Regions from separate parts of the Herbiconiux sp. 11R-BC genome, predicted to be linked through region 1. Evidence: predicted binding sites of a transcription regulator. Region 1 holds the regulator's gene; each other region holds the start of a gene.

Region 1 (4,486 bases):
GCGAAGACGGCACACCGCTCGTGTCCGCCGGCACCACGGCCGTGCTCGCGATGACGGTGCTCGGGATGCGGTTCCGCGCGCCCGTGCGCGTGGTCTACCTCGTCAACGAGCCCGGCCGGGTCGGCTTCGCCTACGGAACCCTGCCCGGGCATCCCGCCGCCGGTGAGGAGAGCTTCGTGGTGGAGCACCTCTCCGACGACTCGGTCTGGATCGTGGTGCGCGCCTTCTCGCGCCCCGCGGGCTGGCTGTCGTGGCTCGGCTACCCCGTGGTGCGTACCGTGCAGGCCCGCACCATGAAGCGCTACCTGCGCGCCCTGATGCCCAGCAAGGGCGTCTAGGGCAGCGCCCGCCAGCCCATGCCCTCCACCCTCCCGCTCGGAGACCCGGCCCCCGCCGACGGTCTGCTCCCGCTCACGAGCGCCGCCGCATCGGCCGAGCGTGACCTCGGCCTCTACGTGCACGTGCCGTTCTGCCGCGTGCGCTGCGGCTACTGCGACTTCAACACCTACACGGCCACCGAGCTGCGGGGCGTCAAGCAGTCCGACTACGCGTCTCAGGCCGTCGCCGAGATGGAGTTCGCCTCCGGCGTGCTCGGCGCATCCGGAGTCGCGGAACGCCCTCTCTCCACCGTCTTCTTCGGCGGCGGAACGCCCACCCTGCTGCCCGCGGTGCAGCTGGCGGCCATGCTCGGCGCGGCGCGGGACATCTGGGGCTTCGCCGCGGATGCCGAGGTCACCACGGAGGCCAACCCCGATTCGGTCGATTCCACCTACCTGCAGACGCTCGCCGATGCTGGTTTCACCCGGGTGAGCTTCGGCATGCAGTCGGCCGTGCCGAGCGTGCTGGCCACCCTCGAGCGCACCCACGACCCGGAGCGCATCCCCGACGTGGTGCGCTGGGCGAAGGAGGCCGGACTCCAGGTCAGTCTCGACCTCATCTACGGCACGCCGGGCGAGACCCTCGACGACTGGTCGCGCTCGCTCGACTCCGTGCTCGCCAACGAGCCCGACCACATCTCGGCCTACGCCCTGATCGTGGAGCAGGGAACGAAGCTCGCGCGGCAGATCCGCTCGGGCGAGGTGGCCGAGCCCTCCGACGATCTGCAGGCCGACATGTACGAGCTCGCGGATGCGCGGCTCGGCGCCGCCGGCTACGACTGGTACGAGGTGAGCAACTGGTCGCGCGACGGCGTGCGCACCCGTTCGCGGCACAACCTCAGCTATTGGCTCGGCCACGACTGGTGGGGCATCGGGCCGGGATCGCACAGCTACGTCGGCGACACCCGGTGGTGGAACGTCAAGCACCCGGCGGCCTACGCCGGGCGCATCGCGGCGGGGGAGTCGCCCGCCGCCGGCCGCGAATCGATCGACGACGACACCCGTGAGCTCGAGCGCGTGCTGCTGCTCAGCCGCGTGCGCGGCGTGCTGCGCGTCGATTCGCTGGCTCCGGATGCGCGGCGCGAGATCGCGGGCCTGATCGCCGACGGCCTCATCGACGGCCGTGCCGCCCTCGCGGGAACGGTCGACCTCACTCTGAAGGGCCGTCTGCTGGCCGACGCGGTGGTGCGCCGCCTCACCTGATCGCGCCCGTTAAACGACGAGAGGGCCTGCCCTCGGGCAGACCCTCTCGCGACTTCTGCTACTTGATGAAGCGGAAGTTGAAGAAGTAGCGGTAGGTGCCGCCCTGGTTCACCTTGACGCCCGCGATGATCGCGAAGATCACACCGACGATCTGCACGACCCACGCCAGCGGAAGCAGGAGGAGCCCGATGAAGATGAACGAGGTGATGGTGCCGAGGATGTAGAGGCCCACCACGAAGATCGCGACGGTGATCTGGAAGTTCAGCGACTCCTTCGCTTCCTGGTTCGTCAGCGGACCGCGGTCTTTGAAGACGAGCCAGATGATCAGCGGCGGGATGAAGCCGAGGATGCCGCCCAGCTGGCCGAGCATCGCCCACTGCTTGTCGTCGGCCGGCGAGAGCGGCGCCGCGGCGACGGGCGCTCCGTAGCCGGGCTGGGGCTGCTGGTAGCCGGGAGGAGGCGCCTGGTACCCGGGAGGCGGCGTCGGCTGTCCGGGCGGGGGAGTGGGCTGGCCGGCGGCCGGGTCGTGCGGCGGTTGTGCGTTGGGGTCAGTCATGTCTCGCGCCTCTCAGACGTTGGGCATTTTCTTCGTGCAGTCGTTGCACAGAGACAAGATAGCGCCGGGCGTGCCCCGCGGCAATGATTTTCACTCAGGATGACCGGATGTTCCGCCCGTCGATCGGGGATATAATTGGCACTCCGGTAGCGTGAGTGCCAACGTGCACCGCCGGCGGCAGGCGCGAGAGGAGGGTGTTCCGATGGTTTCCGAACGCAGTCTCGAAGTGCTCCGCGTGATCGTGCAGGACTACGTGGCCTCCCGCGAGCCCGTCGGCTCCAAGAGCATCGCCGAGCGCCACGCCTTCGGGGTCTCGGCCGCCACGATCCGCAACGACATGGCGCTCCTCGAGGAGGAGGAGCTCATCACCGCTCCGCACACCTCCTCCGGCCGCGTTCCCACCGACAAGGGCTACCGGCTCTTCGTCGACCACCTCTCCGACCTGCGCCCGCTCAGCCAGGCCCAGCGGCACGCCATCGAGACCTTCCTCGACTCCTCGGTCGACGTCGACGACGTGCTCGCGCGCACCGTGCGTCTGCTCTCGCAGCTCACCCACCAGGTGGCGCTCGTGCAGTATCCCTCGCGCTCGCAGGCGCGCGTGCGGCACATCGAGCTCGTGGCGCTCGCGCCCCGCCGCCTGATGACCGTCATCATCACCGACTCCGGCCACGTCGAGCAGCGCATCGTCGAGGTACCGGGCGACATCGACGACGAGCTGATCGCCGAACTGCGCACCCGGTTCAACGAGTCCGTCGGGGGCCTGGGGCTCCTCGAGGCCGCCGCTGCCCTCACAGGGGTCCCGGCTCGCTTCGCTCCCGCCCTGCAGCCCACCGCATCCGTCGTCGCCGCCACCCTGCTCGAGCAGGTCTCGGCCAACCGGCAGGAGAAGCTGCTGATCGCCGGTGCGGCGAACCTGGTGCGCACCGAAGACGACTTCCACGGCAGCATCCTCCCCGTGCTCGAGGCGGTGGAGGAGCAGGTGGTGCTGCTGCGCCTGTTCAGCGAGATGGAGGCCGACCAGCGCGGCATCACCGTGTCGATCGGTCGCGAGAACGAGTCCTTCGGGCTCGGTGAGACCTCGATCCTCGCCTCGGGCTACAGCAGCATCGGCGGTTCTGTGTCGCGCCTCGGCGTGCTCGGGCCCACGCGCATGGACTACTCGAGCAACATCTCGGCGGTCCGCGCCGTCGCACGTTACCTCTCGCGCACCCTCGGAGACGCCGGCAGCGTCGGCTGACCGGGCCCGCATCCGCTCCCCGTCCCCCAGAACTCATCGAACGACCTCATCGAACGAAGGAGAAGCCCCGAGTGGCTGACCATTACGACGTGCTCGGCGTCTCGCGTGAAGCGACGCCCGAGGAGATCAAGAAGGCCTACCGCCGGCTCGCGCGCGAGCTGCACCCCGACGTGAATCCGAGCCCGGATGCGCAGGAGAAGTTCAAGCAGGTCACGCACGCCTATGACGTGCTGAGCGACCCGGGCCAGCGCCGCGACTACGACCGCGGCCCCCAGCCCACCTTCGGCGGCGCCGGAGGCGGCTTCGGCGGTTTCGGCGACATCTTCGAGAACTTCTTCGGCGGCCAGAGCCAGCAGCGCGGCCCCCGGTCGCGCGCCGAGCGGGGCCAGGATGCGCTGCTGCGTGTCGAGGTCGACCTCAGCGAGGTCGTGTTCGGCACCCACCGCGATCTCGAGGTCGACACGGCCGTGCTCTGCGAGACCTGCAACGGCTCCTGCTGTCTGCCCGGCACTTCGCCCGTCACCTGCGACATCTGCCACGGCGCCGGCTCGATCCAGCGCACCGTGCGCTCGCTGCTCGGCAACGTCGTGACGAGTGCGCCCTGCGGCACCTGCCGGGGCTACGGCACCGTCATCCCGAACCCCTGCACCACCTGCCAGGGCCAGGGCCGCGTGCGCGCCCGCCGCACCATCCCGGTCGACATCCCGGCCGGCGTCGACACGGGTCTCCGCCTGCAGCTGCCCGGTCAGGGCGAGGTCGGCCCCGCCGGCGGTCCGCAGGGCGACGTCTACCTCGAGATCAAGGTCAAGCACCACGAGGTGTTCTCCCGCAACGACGACGACCTGCTCTGCACCCTCGAGGTGCAGATGTGGGACGCGGTGCTCGGCACCACGGCCACCGTCGCCGCCCTCGACGGCGACATCGAGCTCGAGATCAAGCCCGGCACACAGAGCGCCGAGGTGCTCACGGTCAAGGGTCGCGGCGTCTCCCACCTGCGCGGCAACGGGCGCGGCGACCTGCGCGTGGGCATCCAGGTGGTGACGCCCACGAAGCTCGACCACAAGCAGAAGGAGCTGATGAAGCAGCTCGCCGCGGCGCACAAGTACCCGGCAC
Region 2 (4,486 bases), on a different contig from region 1:
TCGTGGCGCTCGTGCTGTCGATCCTGAGCTTCAACATCATCGCGGTGATCATCGGCGCCATCGCGCTCAGCCAGATCAAGAAGACCGGCGAGTCGGGCCGCGGCCTCGCGATCGCCGGTATCATCATCGGCGCCATCGGCGTGATCTTCTGGATCATCATCATCATCGTGGTCGCCGTCGCTGCTGCGGCGGGGAACGTGACCGTCAGCACCTACTGAGAACCGGGGCGCAGGCGGTTCGCCGCCTGCGCCCGTCCCCCTCCGCCGGCACAGAAGGGCACTCCCCGTGAGCGACACGAACAACACCACCCCCGGCGCAGAGCCGCCGGTTCCCCCGGTGACGCCGCCGGTGCCCGGCTACCAGCAGCCGCCGGTTCCGCCGGCGCCGGGCTATCCGCCGCAGGCGCAGCCGTATCAGCAGCCCCCCGCGGCACCGGGCTACTACCAGCAGCCCCCCGTCGCGCCCGGCTACCAGCAGGCCCCTCCCGGCTACCAGCCACCGCCCGTTCAGCAGCCCTACTACGGCTATCAGGCTCCGGCGACGCCGCCGACGAACGTGCTGGCCATCATCACCATCATCCTGGCCTTCGTGTTCTCGATCGCCGGCATCGTGACCGGCCACATCGCGCTCAAGCAGATCGACCGCACGGGCGAACAGGGTCGTGGACTCGCGAAGGCGGGCCTCATCCTGTCGTACGTCTTCACCGGCCTCTGGGTGATCGGCATCATCATCTACGTGGTGTTCCTCGTCGTGATCTTCGCGGCCGCCGGCGCCGCGGGCACCTACTCCTACTGATCGTTCATCCGGAGACCCGGTCGACCAGGAGCGCCTCGTGCGCTCCGGCGACCCGGGTCAGGATGAGCGTCGCCGCCTCGGGCCCCTTGAGCGCGAGTCGTGTGCGCAGCGTCGCGGGATCGACATCGATGCCGCGCTTCTTGATCTCTAGCGTGCCGATTCGACGCTCCCGCAGCGCCTTCTTGAGCTGATTCTCCGAAGCGGGTAGGCGTTCGCGCACCCGGAACGCGCTCGCGAACGGCGACGCGACCAGCGTGTCTCCGGTGAGGTAGGCGATGCCGGGGGAGAGCATGCCGGCATCGAGCTGCCCGGCCAGCGCGCCGATGAGCCGCGCCCGGATGACGGCCGCGTCGGGCTCGTAGACGAACTCGCCCAGCTCGCGCACAGGCGCGTCGGCGCTGTCGGCCGCCGCCGTGAGCTCGGCCGCCCCGCTCGCCGAGAGCACGAGTGCGGAGCGGCGGATGCCCGGCCGAGCCAGAGCGCCGAACCAGAGCCCCATCTCCACGGCCTGGCCGTCGTCGGAGACCCATTGCGCCTCGGCGTCGCCGGGGATGAGTGAGCGGTCGAAGCCGGGGCCGAGCTTCACTCCCGTCGGCCGGCGCGCGGCGAGGGCGAAGGCGAAGTCGACCGAGGGGGAGTAGTCGTCGGGACGGGTGAGGCGGGCGGTGTTCTTGGTGCCGCTCGTGCGGCGGGCCGGGTCGAGGTACACCGCGTCCACCCCCGCCGCGTCGAGGTCGAACTCCTCGGCATCCGCGTGCACGACCTCGGCGTTCGGGAAGCTGGCGAGGTTGTAGGAGGCGATCGCCGCCGTGACCTCGTCGCGCTCGACCGCGACCACGGGCAGATCCAGGGCCGCGATGGCGAGGGCGTCGGCCCCGATTCCGCAGCCCAGGTCGGCGACGCGCGTGACGCCCGCAGCCCGGAACCGCCCGGCGTGCAGCGCGGCGACCTTGAGGCGGGTCGCCTGCTCGAGGCCGGCCTGGGTGTACAGCAGGCGGTCGGCGAAGGCGCCGAACTTGGCCGTGGCCTTCTCGCGGAGACGGGCCTGGGTGAGCACGGCCGCGACGAGCTCGGGAGAATGGCCGGCCCGGCGCAGCTCCGCCACCTGCTTGACGGCCCCGCCCGCCGTGTACCCGGGCAAGGAGTCGAGAAGCCGCAGCCCTTCGGCGGTGAAGAGGAACGAGAGCTCGGCGGAGTCCATCCGGCAACGGTACCAAGGCGGATGGCCGAGCCGGGCGCATCCGGCTGTGGAGCTTGGCACTCACATTGCGCGAGTGCCAAACGAGCCTCTAAACTCGACTTAGCACTCTCGGTGTGAGGGTGCTAACCCGTGGTTTTTGAAATACAGACATTCAGAAAGAAGAGGTCAACCGTGTCGGTCTCCATCAAGCCGCTCGAGGATCGCATCGTCATCAAGCAGGTCGAAGCTGAGCAGACCACTGCTTCCGGTCTCGTCATCCCTGACACCGCCAAGGAGAAGCCCCAGGAGGGTGAAGTCGTCGCCGTCGGCCCCGGCCGCATCGACGACAACGGCAACCGCGTTCCGCTCGACGTCGCCGTCGGCGACAAGGTCATCTACTCCAAGTACGGCGGAACCGAGGTCAAGTACGCCGGTGAGGACTTCCTCGTGCTCTCGGCTCGCGACGTGCTCGCCGTCGTCGTCCGCTAAGGCCGACACGACTCACGAGAACCCGGGTGGCTCAGGCCGCCCGGGTTCTTCGCGTCTGCAGTAGAGTGACGCGGTGCCCGAGACTCCGCCCCCGTCGACGTTGACGATCGCGGGCTCCGCGGCGCAGCAGTTCCGTTCCGGGCTCGTCTACGCGGCGGCCTCCTACGTGCTCTGGGGCGTCTTCCCGCTCTACTTTCTGCTCCTGCGTCCGGCCGGCGCCTTCGAGGTGGTGGGCTGGCGCATCCTGTTCTCCCTCGTGTTCTGCGCGGTGCTGCTCACTGCCACGCGGGCCTGGAGGCCGTTCCTCGCGATTGCCCGGCAGCCGAGACTGCTGCTGCTCATGGGCGCGGCGGGTGCTCTCATCTACGTGAACTGGCAGACCTACATCCTGGGCGTTCTGTCGGATCAGGTGGTGGAGACCTCGCTCGGCTACTTCATCAACCCCATCGTGACCGTGCTGCTCGGCGTGATCGTGCTGCGCGAGCGCCTGCGACGCCTCCAGTGGGCGGCGGTGGGCGTCAGCGCCCTCGCCGTGGTGGTTCTCTCGGTGGGCTACGGGAGCGTGCCGTGGGTGGCCCTCGTGCTGGCCGGCTCCTTCGGCGCCTACGGGCTCGTGAAGAAGTATGTCGGGCCCCGCGTCGACGCCGCCAGTGGCCTCACCCTGGAGACCGCCTGGCTCGCGCCGGTGGCGATCGTGCAGCTCGTGGTGGTGTCGCAGCTGACCGGGCTGACCTTCGGCACCGTGAGCGCCTGGCACACCGGCCTGCTCGTGATCTCGGGCGTGGCCACCGCGGTGCCGCTGCTGATGTTCGCCTCGGCGGCCCGGCGGCTGCCGCTCGTCTACGTGGGCTTCATCCAGTTCCTCGCGCCGATCATCCAGTTCTGCATCGGGGTGTTCGTTCTCGGCGAGCCGATGCCGCCCGAGCGCTGGGTGGGCTTCGCGATCGTGTGGGTCGCCACTCTGCTGCTCGTGGTCGACATGGTGCGGTCGGCGCGCAGGCCGCGCTCGGCATCCGTGGCGTCCGCCGTGCCCGAGGAACTGCTCTAGGGAGCGATAGGGTGGTGCGACGATGACCCAGCACACCGTCTTCGCCCCGAACGGCCGGGGCCCGCATCTGGCCGCGCTCACCGCTCTCGCCGCAGCCGTGGCCGTGTCGCTCACCGGATGCTTCGCCTCCGCCGCCCCGGGCGATACCAGCGCCCCCACGCCCGTCGCCAGCATGGCGCAGCCGATGCCGACGGGCGACGGCACCCTCACGATCGGTGTCGTCGTCGCCTTCGGCGGCGCGGATGCCGCGCTCGGAACCGCTTCTCTCGCCGGTGCCGAGCTCGCCGCCCGCGACATCGACGAGGCGGGAGGCGTGGGTGGCAAGCCGCTCGTGGTGGTGCCCGGCGACGGCACGGCCGGGAAGGCCGCCGCCTCGGTCTCCGCACTCGCCGCGAAAGCCGTCGACGCGCTCGTGGGGCCCAACAGCGAGGCCGCGCAGGGCGAAGTCGACAGCGCGGCGGTCGCCGCCGGCATCCCCGCCGTCACCGCGGTCGGTGAGGCCGAAGCCGTCGACGAAGGGTTCACTGCTCGCCTGAGATCGTCGGATCCCACGCTGGCCGGCACTGCTTTCGGTGCCGAGAGCTACGACGCGGTGGTCATGATCGCCCTCGCGGCGAAGCTGGCCGGTGACGACGGGCGTGCATCGATCGCGCAGTTCCTGCCGGCTGTCACGAGCGGCACGGCCCAGTGCTCGAGCTACGGGGCCTGCCTCGATGCCATCACCGCTCGCGTCCCCATCCGCTACACCGGTGTGACGGGCCAGCTGAGCACCGCTGCCGGCTCGACGAGCGCCGGCACGCTGGCCCTCGCGGGCCTCGCCCCCTGACCCGCTGAGGGGGCGCCCTCCCAGGCACGCTCAGCCCGTCGATGGGCGGCGATGGCAGGATGGGGCACCATGAGCGTTCCCCTCCGGTCACTGTTCGCCCCACACGGCGCTCGCCGCGGCGCCACGGTACTCGCCCTCGCCGCCACGG
Region 3 (4,486 bases), on a different contig from region 1:
CCATTCCCCTGTCCGCAAAGCCTGGAGCGCCCTCACCGCAGAGGAGCTCTACGGTCTGCTGAAGCTGCGCACCGACGTCTTCTTCGTGGAGCAGCGCGTCGACGAGAGCGAACTCGACTGGCGCGACGCCGAGCCGGAGACGCTGCACTACTGGATCGCCGAGGGCCGGGACGTCATCGCCTACCTGCGCGTGCTGACGGATGCCGAACCCGAGCACCTCGACGCCCGTCGCGTGATCGGGCGCGTCGTCGTGCATCCCGATCGTCGTGGTCAGGGACTCGCCCAGCTGCTGCTCGCGCAGGTGATGGAGGAGTTCGGCGCCGAGGCGATGCTGCTGCACGCCCAGAGCTACATCGCCCCGCTCTACACACGCTTCGGCTTCGATGCGTTCGGCGGCGACTACGTCGAGGCGGGCATCAGCCACATCTCGATGTACCGCCCCGGCGTTGCTATCGGCGATCGTTGAGGTCGCCGCGAATATGATGTCGGGGATGCGCGGCCTGCCCGAGGTCGCGCCGCGAGTGCAGATGAGGTGAGGATGTCCGTCGCCGACGACGTTCCCGCCTCGGCTGCCGCTCCCTCGTCCGAGGGGCTGAGCGACCGGGATGCGCGCATCCTGCGCTTCGAGCGCAGCTGGTGGAAGCACGCCGGCGCCAAGGAGCAGGCCATCCGCAAGGACTTCGGGCTCTCCTCCGCCCGCTACTACCAACTTCTCGGTGCGCTGATCGACTCCCCGGCCGCTCTCGCACACGATCCGATGCTCATCAAGAGGCTGCAGCGGGTGAGGGATGCGCGGCTCGCCGCGCGTTCGGCCCGGCTGCTCTCGCGCGACGACTAGGACCCTCCGCCTTCATGCCACGTTTCCCTGAGGACAGCTTCGACCGCCTCCCCGCCCAACCCGACCGGGTGGGCGCCCACCGGGGTCCCCGTCCGCGTGGTCGCGGCTGGATCGTGTTCGCCTGGGCGGCTCTCGCCACCGTTCTCCTGGTCGGAGCCGGCGTGACCTACCTCGCCGTCGTGAACAACAACATCCAGTTCACGGATGCCTTCGGCGGCAGCTCCTCGACCTCGAGCGCCGTCGCGAGCGACACCGCGACGCCCGCTCCGACGCCGGTGGCCACCACCGACCCCTCGCTCGACGTCACCGTGCTCAACGGCACGACGAACCTCGGTCTCGCGAGCCGCGTGGGCGACGCCGCGGCGGCGGCGGGCTGGACCATCGCGACGATGGCCAACGCGAGTGCCACCGACGTGGCGACGACCATCGTCTACTACGCCGACCCGGCCGACGAAGGAGCCGCGCTCGGACTCGCCCAGCTGCTCGGCACCGCCACGATCGAGCAGTCGACGAACTACCAGGGCAAGCTCACGGTCGTGCTCGGCGCCGACTACGCCGGCCCGGGTGTGACCGCACCCGCAGCCTGAGCGGGGCCCGCAGCGGGCCCATTATTTCGCGCGTGTTTCCGTCGTGTTGAGTTGCGGTCACGAAGTGCAAAATTCACCGTTTCCGCCATTTGCGCCCGGTTAGTATCTGGAATTGGAGGTGGCAATTGTGTCACTTCTGCAGAAACACAGCACTTGGGAGTAACAATGGCGAACGGAACCGTGAAGTGGTTCAACGCTGAAAAGGGCTACGGCTTCATCACCGTCGACGGCGGCGGACAGGACGTGTTCGTGCACTACTCGGCGATCGACATGGCCGGCTACAAGGTTCTCGAGGAGGGCCAGCAGGTCGTCTTCGAGGTGGGAACGGGTGCCAAGGGCCCGCAGGCCGAGTCCGTGCGTCTGGCCTGAACCGCTAGTCTTTGGGCGTGAAGAGCCCGAGACGGTCTGCTGCCCGCGTCGCGACGACAGTTCTCGCAGCCGGCGTGCTGCTCGCGCTTGCCGCGTGCACGCCGGATGCGCCCGGGCCGAGCGCCTCCGCGACGCCGACCGCCAGCTACGCCTCGGGGTACCAGACCCCCGCGCCGACGGTGCTGCTGCCGTTGCGCGGGTCGATCGTCGCGGCCGGAACGGCGCAGAACCCCTCGCTCGCGGCCAAGATCGACAACCATGAGGAAGCGCGGCCCCAGATCGGTCTGGAGCGCACCGACATCGTGTTCGAGGAGCTCGTCGAGGGCGGCCTGACGCGCTACGTCGCCATCTGGCAGTCCGACATCCCCGACCTGATCGGCCCGGTGCGGTCGATCCGCCCGATGGACCCCGACATCCTGTCGCCCTTCGGCGGCATCGTGGCCTACTCCGGCGGCCAGCAGCAGTTCGTCGACATGATGAAGGCCACGCCGGTCTACAACGCCATCCACGGCCAGAGCGACACCGACTCCACCTTCTACCGGATGGACGGCCGCACGAGCCCGCACGACGTCGTGGTCAAGGCCTCGGAGCTCGTCTCGCAGCACCTCGATCTCGCGCCTCCGCAGCAGCAGTTCGCCTACTCCTTCGACACCGCCACCTCGACCGCGGTCGTCGAGGGCACCCCCACCGCCTCGGTGCAGATCGTCTATTCGGATGCGCGGTACCCGGGCTGGGCCTGGGATGCGGCATCCGGCACCTTCCTGCGCAGCCAGGAGGGCTCGCCCGACCTCGATTCGAACGGGGCGCAGCTCTCGGCGGTGAACGTGCTGACCCTGCGGGTGAACGAGGTCTACAACTACGACGCCGAGGTTCCGCAGGCGGTGCTGGTGGCCTCGGGGGAGGCCACGATCTCCACCGGTGGCAAGACCGTGCACGGCACGTGGTCGAAGGATTCGGCGACCTCGCCCATCCGGGTGGTCGACGATCTGGGCGCGACCGTGCGGCTCGCCCCGGGCAACACCTGGGTGCAGCTCGTGCCCGACTCCGGCAGCGTCACGGTGGTGCCCGCGGCCTGACCGCGCTCATTCGCGCCGCTCGCGGTGGCGCGTGGCTGTCGACCGCCTGTGCTCACTTGCACTCGGACAGGGCGAGTGCCAAGATTGCTTTAGCACTCATGAAGTCTGAGTGCTAACCACCTGAATCTTTGAACGACGTCCAGGGAGGACGAGAAACACACATGGCAAAGATCATTGCTTTCGATGAAGAGGCCCGCCGCGGCCTCGAGCGCGGATTGAACATCCTCGCCGACGCCGTCAAGGTGACGCTGGGCCCGCGTGGCCGCAACGTCGTGCTGGAGAAGAAGTGGGGCGCCCCCACGATCACCAACGACGGCGTGTCCATCGCCAAGGAGATCGAGCTCGACGACCCCTACGAGAAGATCGGCGCCGAGCTGGTCAAGGAGGTCGCCAAGAAGACCGACGACGTCGCGGGTGACGGAACCACCACCGCCACCGTGCTCGCCCAGGCCCTGGTCAAGGAAGGCCTCCGCAACGTGGCCGCCGGCGCCGACCCGATCTCGCTCAAGAAGGGCATCGAGAAGGCCGTCGCGGCCGTCTCCGCCGAGCTGATCAAGAACGCCAAGGAGATCGAGACCAAGGAAGAGATCGCGGCCACCGCATCCATCTCCGCGGCCGACCCCGAGATCGGCGCCATCATCGCCGAGGCCATCGACAAGGTGGGCAAGGAAGGCGTCGTCACCGTCGAGGAGTCGAACACTTTCGGCACCGAGCTCGAGCTCACCGAGGGCATGCGCTTCGACAAGGGCTACCTGTCGGCGTACTTCGTGACCGACCCCGAGCGCCAGGAAGCGGTCTTCGAAGACCCCTACATCCTGATCGTCAACTCGAAGGTCTCGAACATCAAGGACCTGCTGCCGATCGTCGACAAGGTCATCCAGACCGGCAAGCAGCTCCTCATCATCGCCGAGGACGTCGACGGAGAGGCGCTCGCGACTCTGGTCGTGAACAAGATCCGCGGCATCTTCAAGTCGGTCGCCGTCAAGGCTCCCGGCTTCGGCGACCGTCGCAAGGCGCAGCTGCAGGACATCGCGATCCTCACCGGCGGCCAGGTCATCTCCGAGGAGGTCGGCCTCAAGCTCGAGAACGTCACCCTCGACCTGCTCGGTCAGGCCCGCAAGGTGGTCATCACCAAGGACGAGACCACCATCGTCGAGGGCGCCGGCGACACCGACGCCATCGCCGGTCGCGTGGCGCAGATCCGTGCCGAGATCGAGAACACCGACAGCGACTACGACCGCGAGAAGCTCCAGGAGCGCCTCGCGAAGCTCGCCGGCGGTGTGGCGGTCATCAAGGCCGGTGCAGCCACCGAGGTCGAGCTGAAGGAGCGCAAGCACCGCATCGAAGACGCCGTGCGCAACGCCAAGGCAGCCGTCGAAGAGGGCATCGTCGCCGGTGGTGGCGTGGCCCTCATCCAGGCCGGCAAGACCGCGTTCGCGAACCTGAACCTCGTCGGTGACGAGGCCACGGGCGCGAACATCGTCAAGGTCGCCATCGAGGCTCCGCTGAAGCAGATCGCGTTCAACGCCGGTCTCGAGCCCGGAGTCGTCGCCGCCAAGGTGCGCGACCTCGACTACGGCTGGGGCCTCAACGCCGCGACCGGTGAGTACGTCGAC

What was found. The regulator HrcA, encoded in region 1, represses chaperone genes, less so after heat shock. The targets are predictions, from matches to a motif close to TTNGCACTCGNNNNNNNCGAGTGCNAA.
Region 2: a site for HrcA is predicted at 2,050-2,076, ahead of groES (co-chaperone GroES). Genes of this name have one in related genera too.
Region 3: a site for HrcA is predicted at 2,960-2,986, ahead of groL (chaperonin GroEL). Genes of this name have one in related genera too.

What each region holds. Positions count from the first base shown of each region.
Region 1 is NZ_JBCEBO010000007.1:40,052-44,537, reverse strand. Features, by position in the region: gene VD659_RS15585 (DUF1990 family protein) at 1-338, shown strand, start outside; gene hemW (radical SAM family heme chaperone HemW) at 357-1,580, shown strand; gene VD659_RS15575 (DUF4870 domain-containing protein) at 1,639-2,136, opposite strand; gene hrcA (heat-inducible transcriptional repressor HrcA) at 2,339-3,373, shown strand; gene dnaJ (molecular chaperone DnaJ) at 3,445-4,486, shown strand, end outside.
Region 2 is NZ_JBCEBO010000004.1:157,323-161,808, reverse strand. Features, by position in the region: gene VD659_RS11550 (DUF4190 domain-containing protein) at 1-218, shown strand, start outside; gene VD659_RS11545 (DUF4190 domain-containing protein) at 286-795, shown strand; gene VD659_RS11540 (THUMP-like domain-containing protein) at 800-1,996, opposite strand; gene groES (co-chaperone GroES) at 2,168-2,464, shown strand; gene rarD (EamA family transporter RarD) at 2,565-3,512, shown strand; gene VD659_RS11525 (ABC transporter substrate-binding protein) at 3,535-4,338, shown strand; gene VD659_RS11520 (ABC transporter substrate-binding protein) at 4,408-4,486, shown strand, end outside.
Region 3 is NZ_JBCEBO010000004.1:54,770-59,255, reverse strand. Features, by position in the region: gene VD659_RS11050 (GNAT family N-acetyltransferase) at 1-466, shown strand, start outside; gene VD659_RS11045 (DUF3263 domain-containing protein) at 539-838, shown strand; gene VD659_RS11040 (LytR C-terminal domain-containing protein) at 853-1,425, shown strand; gene VD659_RS11035 (cold-shock protein) at 1,591-1,794, shown strand; gene VD659_RS11030 (DUF3048 domain-containing protein) at 1,812-2,870, shown strand; gene groL (chaperonin GroEL) at 3,032-4,486, shown strand, end outside.